Regions from separate parts of the Phosphitispora fastidiosa genome, predicted to be linked through region 1. Evidence: riboswitches for the same ligand, from Rfam matches in the RefSeq annotation. Region 1 holds a riboswitch; each other region holds the start of a gene.
The links. A riboswitch is a leader RNA that binds a small molecule or an ion and turns the genes downstream of it on or off. The one in region 1 is predicted to bind cyclic di-GMP.
Positions count from the first base shown of each region.

Region 2: it holds a riboswitch for cyclic di-GMP, as region 1 does, so the genes downstream of both, Ga0451573_RS05845 (methyl-accepting chemotaxis protein) here and Ga0451573_RS15625 (Flp family type IVb pilin) in region 1, are expected to answer to the same signal.
Region 3: it holds a riboswitch for cyclic di-GMP, as region 1 does, so the genes downstream of both, Ga0451573_RS02820 (transglutaminase-like domain-containing protein) here and Ga0451573_RS15625 (Flp family type IVb pilin) in region 1, are expected to answer to the same signal.

Region 1 covers NZ_JAHHUL010000019.1:82,032-86,363, forward strand. Annotated here, with positions in the region: gene Ga0451573_RS15610 (sensor histidine kinase) at 1-427, shown strand, start outside; gene Ga0451573_RS15615 (response regulator) at 439-1,131, shown strand; cyclic di-GMP riboswitch class I at 1,292-1,377, shown strand; gene Ga0451573_RS15620 (glycosyltransferase family protein) at 1,571-2,095, shown strand; cyclic di-GMP riboswitch class I at 2,114-2,198, shown strand; gene Ga0451573_RS15625 (Flp family type IVb pilin) at 2,312-2,494, shown strand; gene Ga0451573_RS15630 (A24 family peptidase) at 2,700-3,230, shown strand; gene Ga0451573_RS15635 (TadE/TadG family type IV pilus assembly protein) at 3,236-3,652, shown strand; gene Ga0451573_RS15640 (pilus assembly protein TadG-related protein) at 3,657-4,332, shown strand, end outside.
Region 2 covers NZ_JAHHUL010000004.1:105,492-109,823, forward strand. Annotated here, with positions in the region: gene Ga0451573_RS05835 (methyl-accepting chemotaxis protein) at 1-206, opposite strand, end outside; gene Ga0451573_RS05840 (chemotaxis protein CheW) at 747-1,196, opposite strand; gene Ga0451573_RS05845 (methyl-accepting chemotaxis protein) at 1,221-3,344, opposite strand; cyclic di-GMP riboswitch class I at 3,337-3,423, opposite strand; gene Ga0451573_RS05850 (Na-translocating system protein MpsC family protein) at 3,437-3,796, opposite strand; gene Ga0451573_RS05855 (gluconeogenesis factor YvcK family protein) at 4,041-4,332, opposite strand, start outside.
Region 3 covers NZ_JAHHUL010000002.1:93,515-97,846, reverse strand. Annotated here, with positions in the region: gene Ga0451573_RS02835 (hypothetical protein) at 1-97, shown strand, start outside; gene Ga0451573_RS02830 (phosphomannomutase/phosphoglucomutase) at 519-1,901, shown strand; gene galU (UTP--glucose-1-phosphate uridylyltransferase GalU) at 1,977-2,888, shown strand; cyclic di-GMP riboswitch class I at 3,006-3,085, shown strand; cyclic di-GMP riboswitch class I at 3,222-3,300, shown strand; gene Ga0451573_RS02820 (transglutaminase-like domain-containing protein) at 3,314-4,171, shown strand.

The sequences.
Region 1 (4,332 bases):
CCTGCGCCCGATGGCTCTTGATGATTTGGGTGTGATTCCGGCTCTGAAAAGATATATTGAAGATTTTCGCGAAAAAAACGATATAGATATAGAGATGAATTTTTTTGGGAAAGAGGCCAGGCTGGAACCTGTTTTGGAAATTGCCCTGTTCCGCCTGATTCAGGAGGCCCTAAACAATGTTGTAAAACATGCCCACGCCTCAAAAGTGAAGGTTGTTGTGGAATTGGATAATGAACTGGTGAGAGCATTTGTTGAGGATAACGGGATAGGTTTTGACCTGAATGATTACCACGCCAATCAGACCGGAAACAATTTTGGACTGGTTAGTATGAGAGAGCGAACCGACCTTCTTGGTGGGGAGATGAAGCTTGAGACTAAACTGGGTAAGGGAACAAAGGTCTATTTTGTAGTTCCGGTAGCCAGGTAGGAGGAGGTTATATGGACCGGGTCAGGGTTCTGATTGCTGATGACCATCCGCTAATCCGCCAGGGGCTTGTCAAGGTTATAAGGCTTGACCCGTCACTTGATGTTGTCGGTGAAGCGGCTGATGGAGAAGAGGTCATCGAAAAAGCTGCACAATTAAGCCCTCACATTATCATCATGGATATTAACATGCCTAGGATGGATGGTCTTGAAGCTACAAAGCAAATTAAACAAAGGTTCCCCGATATCAAGGTGGTTGCGCTTACTGTTGAAGACAGCGAGCAAAAGGTAGTTGAGGTTATCCGGGCGGGGGTCAGTGGCTATATACTCAAGGATGTTGATCCAGATGCCCTGGCCTCAACCATTAAGGCAGTGTATAAAGGGGAGATGGTGGTCCACCCGGGGATTACGGCAATGCTCTGCAGGGAACTGGGCCAGGAAAGCAGTGAAGCAGAGCGGAACTATGGGCCATGCGGCCTTGCTTCACGGTGTCCGGGGGGCAGCCTGGATGTCAGCCTTACTGCGAGAGAGGTGCAGATATTGAAATACATTGCCAGCGGCGTACATAACAAGGATATTGCCAGCCACCTTTTTATCAGTGAGAAAACGGTGAAAAATCATATTACGAGCATCTTCAGGAAACTGAACGTAGAAGACAGGACCCAGGCGGTAATATCTGCAGTTAAATTGAAGCTAGTCAGTCTTTAGGCGGCAAATGCAATAACAGGGTGAAATAAATTTATAGTGAAAAAAATTTATAGTGAAGGAAAATTATTTTCTAAGAAAAAATTAGAAAAAAGTGTGGACAAGTTTGGTAAAATATAGTATTATAAAATAAATTAGTTGTGTGAATTTAATATAGCATCTCTGTCGATAATAGCAAAACCGCCGAAAGACGGTGACGCAAAGCTATGGGTCTAAGGTGTCTGACACTATGACTGCCAAGCTGCCGAAAAAGAGCCGGGGTAACTATACCTTTCTCTTGACTGCAGTTTGGAGAAAGGTTTTTGTTCTTTCCACTGCCTTTAATAGTTCGGTTCCCAAAATAATAAAGGGGGACGCCCCTGTTTATCACTTATCTGATTAGCGGCTGAGACCTTTCTTTCATAAGATGGTGTGAGGAATAATCTTATGAGAGGTGAAAACAATGCACCTTGGCTGGTTAATTGGGGCAACCGTACTGTTAATTGTTATATATTGTTTCACAATTTATACACGGACGGTGGTGATGTGCAAGAAGTCAGGGAACAGTAAAGGTTTTCAAAAGACAAGTTTGGTATTGATGGTGAGGAATCAGGAAGGCATTATCGAAGGCCTGGTACGTGAAATTTTTGCATACGGCTATCTTATTCCAATTGAGGTTGTGGTTTTTGATTTTGGGTCTGCCGATAAGACCGGCCTGATTCTGGAACGGCTGGCAAGGGACTACCCGGGTCTAAGGTTTTTTGCCTGCTGTGGGGAAGAAAAAGGTGTCCCCAAAAAGGTAATGGATTTGTGTCACAGTGATATTGTTTATTGTTTTAATTTGACGAGTTCGGTAAACTACAGTTTGATTATCAGAACGGTTGAGTCGATACTGGGGGGTACTAAAATGAGTTTATATAGGACCACGGTCCTATATAAAAATAAGACCCAGGGTCGATGTACAGTTAGTAGAAATGTGTTAAAATAAAACTGAAAATGATACCTTCAGTGAAAAAGGCAAAGCCGTTGAAAGACGGCGGCGCAAAGCCATGGGTCTAAGGTGGTAACACTATGATCGCCAGGCTGCCAAAGGGGGGAGTGTATAAAAAGCAACCCTTCTCTACAGGCAGTGTGGAGAAGGGTTTTATGTTTTGGTTAAAACAAGGACGGAATAAATCAAAAAAAATTGAGGGAGGTAATAATTATGTTATCAATGGTTAAAAGATTGTGGAGTGAAGAAAGAGGCCAAGGCATGACCGAGTACGGACTGATTTTGGCGCTAATTGTAATTGGTGTTATCGCTGTTTTAATTACCATGGGCGACACTCTGATAGAAAAATTTACAGCAATCAGTGATGGCCTGAACGGAACTGCACCGACTCCTTAAGATAATTTGTACCGGGGCGGTGGACAATCCACTGCCCCATCCTCTATTCAACGGTGACGTAAAGGTATGGGCCCAAAGTGAAATATTACTATGGTACCGCTGCCGGGATGGAGTGGTCATAAAGAAGATATGGTTACGTGTATTAAAAATGACAGGCCCTACTTTTTCAGCAAGTAGGGCCTGTTTTCGAAAAGGGTTGATGCCATTGACAGTTCAGGTTACCAACCTGATAGATATTGCTGTAGCAGCTATTGTAATAATATCTGTTTACACGGACCTAAAGGAACGAAAAATTTACAATGTAGTAATATTGTCCGGGGTGCTTGCCGGGCTGTTGCTTAATTTACTGAATGACGGTAGCAGTGGTGTCCTATTCAGCCTGAAGGGCCTGGGAGCAGGTATGGCTTTGCTTTTTATTCCCTTTGTGCTCGGCGGGTTTGGGGCAGGGGATGTAAAGCTGCTTGGTGCCATAGGGGCAATGAAAGGAACAGTATTTGTATGCAAGGCGTTTTTGGCTACCGGGATTGCAGGGGGGGTTCTGGCTGTCTGTGTATTGATTAAGCAGAAAAGGTTGTTTGCAACACTAAAACGTATCGGAACAAGTTTTTTAGTCTTAGTTACCAGTGTTTTTAAAGTGAATACCCTGAAAAACCTGGATAAAGCCGAATTCCACGAATCCCTGCCATACGGCTTAGCAATTGGAATTGGTACGTTGGCAGCGTACCTGGTGGGGTGATGAAAATGTTATGGTTCCATGATTTTCGTAGAAATCAGCGGGGCCAGGCCGTTGTAGAAATGGCTTTGGTACTGCCAATTCTTCTTATGTTGATTTTTGGTATTGTAGAGTTTGGTCGTATATTGAATACCTACATGATAGTAACAAATCTATCACGTGAAGGAGCCAGAGAAGGCGCTGTAGGGGGAACCGATACGGAAATTGTTAATGCTGTGGAAAGCGGTACTAATGCTGATCAGTTTGATACTGCTTCCATGGGCATAGCAATTGATCCCCCGGCCACCTTGAGTGGAAGACCACGGGGTAGTGCCGTTAAGGTTACTGTGTCATATCCAGTGGATATAATTGCTCCAATAATTGGACCGATTATAGGAGACCCTTTTGTTGTTACCTCCCAGACAACTATGCGAGTGGAGGGGTGACGGTATGGATATGTTCAGAAGGATGATAACCGGGGAAAATGGAAATGTTGTCGTTATTTCTGCGATAATATTCACAGTGCTGCTGGGGTTTGTAGCGCTGGCGGTTGATGGAGGGCTCCTTTATCTGGAATTCACCAGGGTGGCCCGTGGAGCTGATGCCGCTGCTTTGGCGGGTGCCCAGGAACTGCCTGATACTGTAAAGGCTGCGGCCCGGGTGTCAGAGTATCTTCAAAAAAACAGTATTAATGCTAATGAGCCTGACAATCTTGTTATTGCTTTTTCGCCCAACAACAGGGAAATTACGGTAAAGATACAAAAACCTGTACAACTTCATTTTGCAAAAGTGTTAGGTTTAGATAGGGCCAATGTAGATGGAGCAGCCGCTGCCCAAATTTCTCCTGTGTCAAAAATAAGTGGGCTGATTCCCCTTGGGATCGATGAAAGCTTGCTTCCTCTGGAACATGGACACCAATATATTATTAAGGTCGGTAATCCAAGCACAGGATGGACAGGAATTATGGAATATCCGGGTCAATCAGGAAAAGATGACTATAAGGAGGCAGCTCTAAATGGTTATGATGGTTTGGTGGCTATTAATGATATTGTAGGGAAAGCTCCCGGAAATGCCACCGGGCCTACTATTGAAGGTATTCAGACGCGAATTGACCAAATCATTGAAT
Region 2 (4,332 bases), on a different contig from region 1:
ATATATCCCCTGAAACTGTAACCCTGGCTCGTAATATAGTATCTCATCCTTTCGATATTGGAAGTAAGCTCCAATCGCTTATTAATAAGTGCGGTAAAGCTCTGCTGCCCGCTTTGCATGCCGCTGATACCCAGATATGCAACTACTGTCAGAAGAATTAGCGCCACCAGGTAACCGGCAAGAATCTTGTAGCTAATCTTTTTCATAAGATCGCCTCCTGTTTGTACAACTTAGTGTTAATGGTGAAAAATATTCCGGTAAAGTTGCCAAAATACGATTACACAGCACAATTCTGTCAACATCATGTGAGTTGAATAAGCCCTCCCCCCTTATATCTGATTTAAAAACAAAAACCCAACACTGAATGAAACCACCGTTCCTCTTTTGGAGGCCCACGGACGGCTAAACAGCATCAGGTCTTTTAATCCGGCTTATTTCCGGATTACTTTCACCCTCTATTTGATTTGGTATGACTTTAGACAGACAAGCAAAATATTATAATCACAAATCAAATATGTATATTATTTTATACATATTACGACATAGTTCGATATTTTCCTCCTTTTCAGGCATTATTTGTTAATAAATATTTAAAAAAGTAGCAATTTACCTTCATTTTCCTGCCGCAGGGACTCTTCCCGATAACCTAAAACAGATAACCACCCTAAGGCGGTTATCTGTTCAAAATATCGGAGATAGCGGCTTGATATATTTATGTATACTTAAACCGCGTCCGGTGCTAGACTCTAGTCAATATCAATACTAACGACTTTCTCCAGGTCAAGAACAATAACAAGTCTTTTGTCAATCTTAGCTATTCCGGTAATGAAATTTGCATCGAGTCCTGATGACAGCATGGCCGATGGCTCTTCTATCAAACTTCCGGGTATTGCCAACACCTCTGACACGCTATCCACTACTAACCCTACTGTATTATTATTTGCTTCCACCACTACAATTCGGGTATTTCCAGTCCTATCCTTTTGCGGAAAACCAAACTTTTTTCTTAGGTTAAAGATCGGGATAACATGACCTCTGAGGTTTATCACCCCTTCCACCAATTCACCGGCACCAGGTATATTAGTATATTCCTGGTAAATAATTATCTCCTTTACCCTGTTTATCTCCAAGCCAAAGACTTCCATACTCAGTCTGAACACAACATACTGTTTTCCTTCTGATGTATTGTACTCCATTACCTCACCTCCAAATCCTGCATATTACACTTTAAACTGGGCCACCATATCCTGAAGTTCCTGGGCCATTTTAGCCAGTTGTTCAGATGATGACGAAATCTCTTCCACAGAGGCATTAAGTTCCTCGGTAGAAGCGGATACTTCTTCGGAAGCGGCAGCACTTTCCTCGGAGACAGAAGCAATACTCTGCATTGCAGAATTTACCTGCTCTGCGGATGCAGCCATCTGTTCAGTTGCTGCTGTATTTTCTTCTGTTATTGCAGCGACATTGTTAACAACCTCTGAAACCTCCCGGCTGGAGGAGAGAATCTCCTTGATAAGGCTCATAATACGGTTTACCTGCTCATCTGCGGTTTCTACCCCGTCAACTATTTCTTTCAGGGAACTGCCGGCCTCTTCAGCAAGTGTAACCCCTTCCTCTACTTCCCGGGTACCTACCTGCATGGACTCTACCGCTACCTCAGTACCCTGCTGAATGCTGGTTATCAATTGAGCAATTTCCTTTGTAGCTTTACCTGACCTTTCAGCCAGTTTCCGCACTTCGTCGGCAACTACCGCAAACCCTTTTCCGTGTTCACCGGCCCTGGCAGCTTCAATAGCAGCATTCAAGGCCAGCAGGTTGGTCTGCTCGGCAATATCATCAATTACCTCGATAATTTCCCCTATCTTCTGGGACTGTTCACCTAACTCATTTATTCTTTGGGCAGTCTCAAAAACTGCTCCTTTTACCCCCAGCATACCTTTAACAGTTTTCTCCACAGCATGTCCCCCTGCAGAAGCCACTTCCCCGTTCTGCTTTGAGGAACTTTTTACCTTATCCATTCCCCGTGCCATCTGTTCAATTTTGTCGGTCATCTCATTAACCATAGACGTAGTATTAACCACACTTCTGCTCTGTTCCTGGGCGCCTGATGCTATCTGTTCGATAGCCTGAGATACCTGTTCCACAACCTTAACGGTATCAGTAACGCTTCTGGACTGTTCCCCTGCGCCCATAGCTATCTGCTCAATGGCCTTGGCAACCTGTTGAGTTGCCTTAGTAGCCTCCTCACCGTTGGAAGAAAGTTCCTCACTGGTAGCAGCAACAGATTCACTGGTGGTATTAATCCCCTGTATAAGTTCCCTGAGATTCCTGACCATTTTATTAAATGATTCTGCCAGGTCCCTGATTTCATCTCTGGATTTGACACGCAGTTCCTCTACAGTGAGATCCCCGTCAGCAAGTTTTAGGGCAACCCTGGCCATCTGGGTAACAGGTTTTGATATACTTCTGGCCATGAATACAGCCAGTAACAATCCCACCGCCAGGGCAATAAAAATGGTAATAATGCTGGTATTTCTTCCTATGTCATAAGCGCTTTTATTACTGGATACAAGTGCATCGGTTTCCTGCCTGTTTAATACGGCGAAGTCATCCAATACCTTGTTGCCGGCATCATACCTCGCCCTTGACTCACCCTCCAGAAGGGCCAGTGCCTCAGCGTTCCTACCGACAGTAACAAGTTCCATGAGGCGGGCATCAGTCTCCAGCATCTCCTTCCAGGTTGAATTGATATCAGCAAACACCTTTTTTCCATCTTCTGTTGTCACGAGACCTTCGATCTCAGAAATTTTTGCTTCAAAATCCTGAACACTTTTATCAATTTGCGTTTTATACCCCGCAGTGCTATTAACATCCCCGCGGTAAGCCGAGAAGGCGTATTGGACTATATAAATTCGGTAATCCGCGTTATAGCCGTTTAGCTCACCAACAATCCTGGTCTTGCGCATCCAGTTGTCACTTATTTCGGTGGCATTTCCGTTAATCTGGTCTGCCTGCATTATCCCCACTACCCCGATAAAAGCCGTTAAAAGCAATACAACCAGAAAACTGCCAACAAGTTTGGTACTGATTTTAAGTTTCACTAAGCCTTTTTTCTTCATTCTTCCAACCTCCCTGTAAATTAGTACAGCCTTTTCTGCAGAGTAATCCGTTACTCTGGAACGTCTGCTCACCTCCCGCCAAACTGATTTATACCTATCAAAAATAGCAAAAGACATCCATAGATACCATGCAGTCCGTTTTTCGGACCGATTGGAACCATAGATGTCAACTGAGAATTTCAGCCATTCAGGCTGCGCTTCCCAAAATATAAGCCTTTCCGCCAAGCAGTTATCCTCCAGGAGATGACTGCCTTAGACCCTTGGCTTTGTGCCCCTGCCTTTAGCAGGTTTACCTTTTTCAAGCATTTTATTTACTTTTAAAATGGTTCGTCCAGTATTAACACATTTATCGCGAAATTTGCCGGCACATCTATTTCATATAAATGCCTTATTATTTTACAGCCCAGTACATTCTCCACTCTTTGTTCCACTTCTTCTTTCATACATTCAAATACTGCCTGCCGGTATGCTTTAACAAGACCGGCCTTTTGTGGCTGCTGTCCTATCAGTTGGATTTCGGAAGCTCGCAGGAAACAAAAAAGTTCAATAACTACAACATCACCCGCAATACGCAACCTGACTTTCTCAGGACCCTTTCCAAACAGTTCCTTACAGATCTTTTTGGTTTCACTCAACAGTATATGTCGGGCATAAGTGCAGTCAGGTCGGTTTGACACCAGATCTCCTCCACGTCTTCCGGGGTGGCCGGCGCAGGCAACACCTTCTTAAAAAAAACAAAAGACATCCCTGTACCATACAGTATCGGTACCGGATGGTACTAACAGATGCCGGAACAAGAGATCCTACTCTCAATAGTAGGCGCTCCTACTTAATTATGACTCAAAGCTCGTGTTTGTTTTTTCGACAAAACGCGTCTAATTCCCTTCTTTTTTCAAAAAAAATGTCGTGTTTTAGTAATGTCTACATTCCTTTTACCTTCTGCTTTACCAGGAAAAAGCCCTGCAGCAGGGATTTCTCCTGACCCAGTCCTAACTTACCGACAAGGCCCATCACCGATTCTGCCAGTTTTACCGGGTCATGCCGCACCAAGTCACTCTCAAAAACCAGGTCCTCTTTAACAGGCTTTACTTTCATTTCTTCTATCTGCCGCAGGTCAGCCTTAACCGGCACCGCGCCGTCCCTTTGATATTTTCGCAGCAGCTTCCGGGGAATTTCCTGGACATTGACAATAGCATAATCAATCAATCCTGAC
Region 3 (4,332 bases), on a different contig from region 1:
AAAATACCCGGTAAAACTGGATACATACTATACGGCTGCCGTTAAATATGGTGATCAGAAATTAGAACCTCAAACCAAATTTATCAGTGGACATTGATTTAAATGAGCAAAGAGCAAATAGTCAGGCAGGATGCTGCATATATGGCATCCTGTTTTAGTTTGTTAATAGAAAATTTACAAATTGTTTTAAAAATTTTAATTTTACAAACCTTAAAAAATTAAAGGAATTGGCGTATAATATATATAGAATAAATCAATAGTTAAACACATGACAGTTTTGGTTTAGCCAAAAGCTAAAGTTGGCTCCACCCACTAAAGCAGAAGCTGAACCGATCAAAGGGCGCTGATTGCGCTCTTTTTTTGTGCTACAGGAAAGAGCGCGCATAGGGAACTGAAATATGCGCGCTTTTCTAGTGGTAAATATCTCCATATGTGGTTTTACCAACCCAGGCAGGAATTTTACAGGTGCTTGTACAATTACTTATTTGTTATTACATAAATGTACAGGAGGACCAAAGATGCATATTAATCCTGCGATATTCCGCGAATACGACATTCGGGGTATTGCTGCAACAGAACTGACCCCGCCGGTGGTACACAAAATAGGACAGGCCTATGGCACCTTTGTTCTGGGCAGGGGAGTTGACAAGGTTCTGATCGGTGGTGATGTCCGCCTGTCGACACCGGTTATCCGGGAAGACCTCATCAAGGGGCTTTCCTCTGTAGGTCTGGATATTGTTGATATTGGCATAGTGACCTCCCCGATGTTTTATTTCGGGCTGCATCATATGGATTTTGACGGAGGAATTATGATTACCGGCAGCCATAACCCCGGGGAGTTTAACGGGATGAAAATGGCGTGTGGAAAATCAACAATTTATGGTGCGGACATACAGCAGATAAAGAGGATCATTGAGGAGGACGCTATCATTGGAACCGGACGCATAGGCAGCGTAACCGGAGCTGATATCTCTGAAACATACCTTGAAATGCTGTCTTCCAAAATTCAACTTGGACCCCGCAGGTTGAAGGTGGTGGCAGATGCCGGCAACGGCGCTGCCAGCATGTATATCGAAAAATTCCTGACATCTTTGGGGTGTGAGGTAATTCCCCTTTTCTGTGAGCCTGACGGAAATTTCCCCAATCACCACCCAGACCCGGTGAAGAGAGAGAACCTTACCTACCTGGTGGAAGAAATAAAAAAACAGCAGGCCGAGGTTGGTGTGGCTTATGACGGAGATGCTGACAGAATCGGTGTGGTTGATGATACCGGAGAGGTTATCTGGGGTGATAAGCTGATGGTGCTCTATTGGAGGGAGATTCTTCGGAAAAATCCCGGGCAGCAGGCCATTATAGAGGTTAAATGCTCCCAAGCTCTGGTGGACGAAATAGAGAGGCTGGGTGGCAGGCCATACTTTTACAAGACGGGCCATTCACTGATTAAGGCTAAGATGAAGGAACTTAATGCCCTGTTTACCGGGGAGATGTCGGGACATATGTTTTTTGCTGATGAGTATTATGGTTTTGATGATGCTTTTTATGCCACCGGGCGGTTGCTGCGAACCCTGTCACATGCTGATGAAAACCTGTCCAGCTTGCTGGGTGACCTGCCGCAGTATTACAGCACGGCTGAGACCAGAATTGACTGCCCTGATGAGATCAAGTTTGGCATTGTTGAGAAAATACGGGAGCAGGTCCTTAGGGTTTATGATGCAATCACTGTTGATGGGGTCAGGATAATCTATCCCGATGGCTGGGGTCTGGTAAGGGCCTCCAATACCCAACCGGCTCTGGTAGCCAGGTGTGAGGCCAGGACACCGGAAGGTTTGGCTTTTATAACCGGTGATTTAAAGGAAAGGATCCTCCGGGCGGGGCTTCCGGACTTCAACTGGGAGTATTAGGCAAATGACCATGCAATAAGCTGTTTTAAAAGCTGTTAGCAAAGCTGATACCATTATGTTTTGGGGGTGATTGTTTTGAAAAAGATTCGTAAGGCTATTATTCCGGCTGCCGGACTGGGGACACGGTTTCTTCCGGCAACCAAGGCCCAGCCCAAGGAAATGCTGCCAATAGTTGATAAACCGACAATCCAGTATATTGTGGAGGAAGCAGTGAACTCGGGGATAGAGGATATCCTGATAATTACGGGTCGCAGTAAGCGGGCAATAGAGGACCACTTTGACCACACTCTGGAGCTAGAGCTTCTCCTGGAACAAAAGGGGAATACCAGACTGCTTAACCTGGTCCGGGATATTTCTGAAATGGTGGATATTCACTATGTTCGTCAAAAGTTCCCGCGCGGTTTGGGGCATGCGGTATATTGTGCCCGGAAGTTTATCGGTAATGAACCGTTTGCCGTCCTGCTGGGTGATGATGTTATTGTCAGTGAAAAGCCCTGCCTGAAACAGCTTATGGACGTATATGAAGAAAAAGGCGGCACTGTCCTTGGGGTACAAAGGGTAGCCAAAAAGGAAGTAAACAAATACGGTATTGTTGACCCCGAAGGGGATGACAGCATACAGACAGTGAAAGTACACAGCCTGGTGGAAAAGCCTGCTGTTGAGGTTTCGCCGTCCAACATTGCGGTACTTGGCCGGTACATAATAGAACCTGAGATCTTTGAACTCCTGGAAAACACTACTCCTGGAGCAGGTGGTGAGATTCAGCTTACAGATGCCCTCAAGGTTCTGGCAGGACAAAAGCCGATGTATGCCCATGTATTTCAAGGAAAGCGCTATGATGTGGGTGATAAAATGGGTTTTCTGAAAGCAACTGTTGAATTCGCCCTGGCCCGCACTGACTTGGGAGGGCCGTTTGCGGCATACCTGAAGGAACTGGTGGGGGGTAGTGATTTCATGAAGGAGATTGCTGTTGGAAATGGGGAGTAGCTGCTGTAATGCTGCATTTCAACAAAATCTGACAAAGATTTGACAAAATTAAACAAAAACTCTTGCGCTATTTAAAATACAGGTGTATAATAAAAATGAAAATAATTTAACAACTCATTCTGATAATGGCAAACCCATCGAGAGGTGGGGACGCAAAGCCACGGGTCTGGGTAACTCCAGATAGCCGGGTTACCGGGGAGTTATATTTAGGCAGTGTTTATTTCATGGCCTGTTTCCGGAACCCGGAGACAGGCTTAATTGTTTACCAAAGTGAATACTCACCAAAACTATATTGGGAAATGAAGAGTTTTTCCAGATTGGAAACACTGTCACTCCCGATAAAGGCAAACCCATCGAGAGGTGGGGACGCAAAGCCACGGGTCTGGATATTCCAGATAGCCGGGTTACCGAAGGAGGTTTTGGCCGTGAAAGATTTCAGGCTGCTTAGAAGGATTCTGATAATCTCAACTGCTATTATTCTTATCACTACATTTGCTCCGACAGCATTTGCCGGGGAGGCAAACATCAGATGGTTTTCCCCTTACACCGAAGGTAATTCGGTGACACTGGCTAGTAACAGCTTTGATACCTGGTTCGGTTTCCAGGGTACTGTTACCGAAAAATATACAGGAATAATTGTCAGGACTGTTCTGGGTGATGACCAGACCTACTACTATTACCCTAAAGTTGGCAATACGGTTGCCGGGGCTGTATACCTGAGATTTGGACAAGGCACATACCGGGTGGATTTCAACCTGGTAAAACCGGGTCAGGCCGGTACGATTGCGTATGATTCGCTGGCCAGAGCACAGATTGAGAACACTGACAACGGTGATAAGAGATATCTGCTCCCTTCATGGGGGATTGAAAGCAATAACCCAGTAATAACCAATAAAGCGCGGCAGATAGTAGGACAAGCCGGGGATGACTACAGCAGGACCAAAGCCATTTTCCAGTGGGTCAGCAAAAACATGGTTTATGACATGGACAAGTTTCGCCGCGGTGAATTTTATGATAATGACGGCGCTGTGAAGGCTCTACAGACCCAAAAAGGGCTGTGCCGGGACTACGCAAACCTGGTTACCGCAATGTGCCGGGCCGAAGGGATTGAAGCCAGGACCGTAATCGGAGAGGCCGGGACCGGGGGAACCTGGTACGGGCACGCCTGGAACGAGGTCCGGATTGGCGATAGATGGGTCACCATGGATACAGTCTGGAAGGTATTTGACCAGGATGCAGGGATTTTTGGAACCACCCATAAGAAAACCCAGGAAGTCTATTAAACATTCCTCGAACCTCCTTTTTTCTGAAGCGACCGCACACGATGCGGTCTTTTTTTTGTGTCTTGATCAAAGAGAGGTTAAACACATAGCAAATTAAAACAATTATACTTGAAATATTTGTTAAGAAAGTATATAATTAATTAATAAAAGTTTCAGGTTAC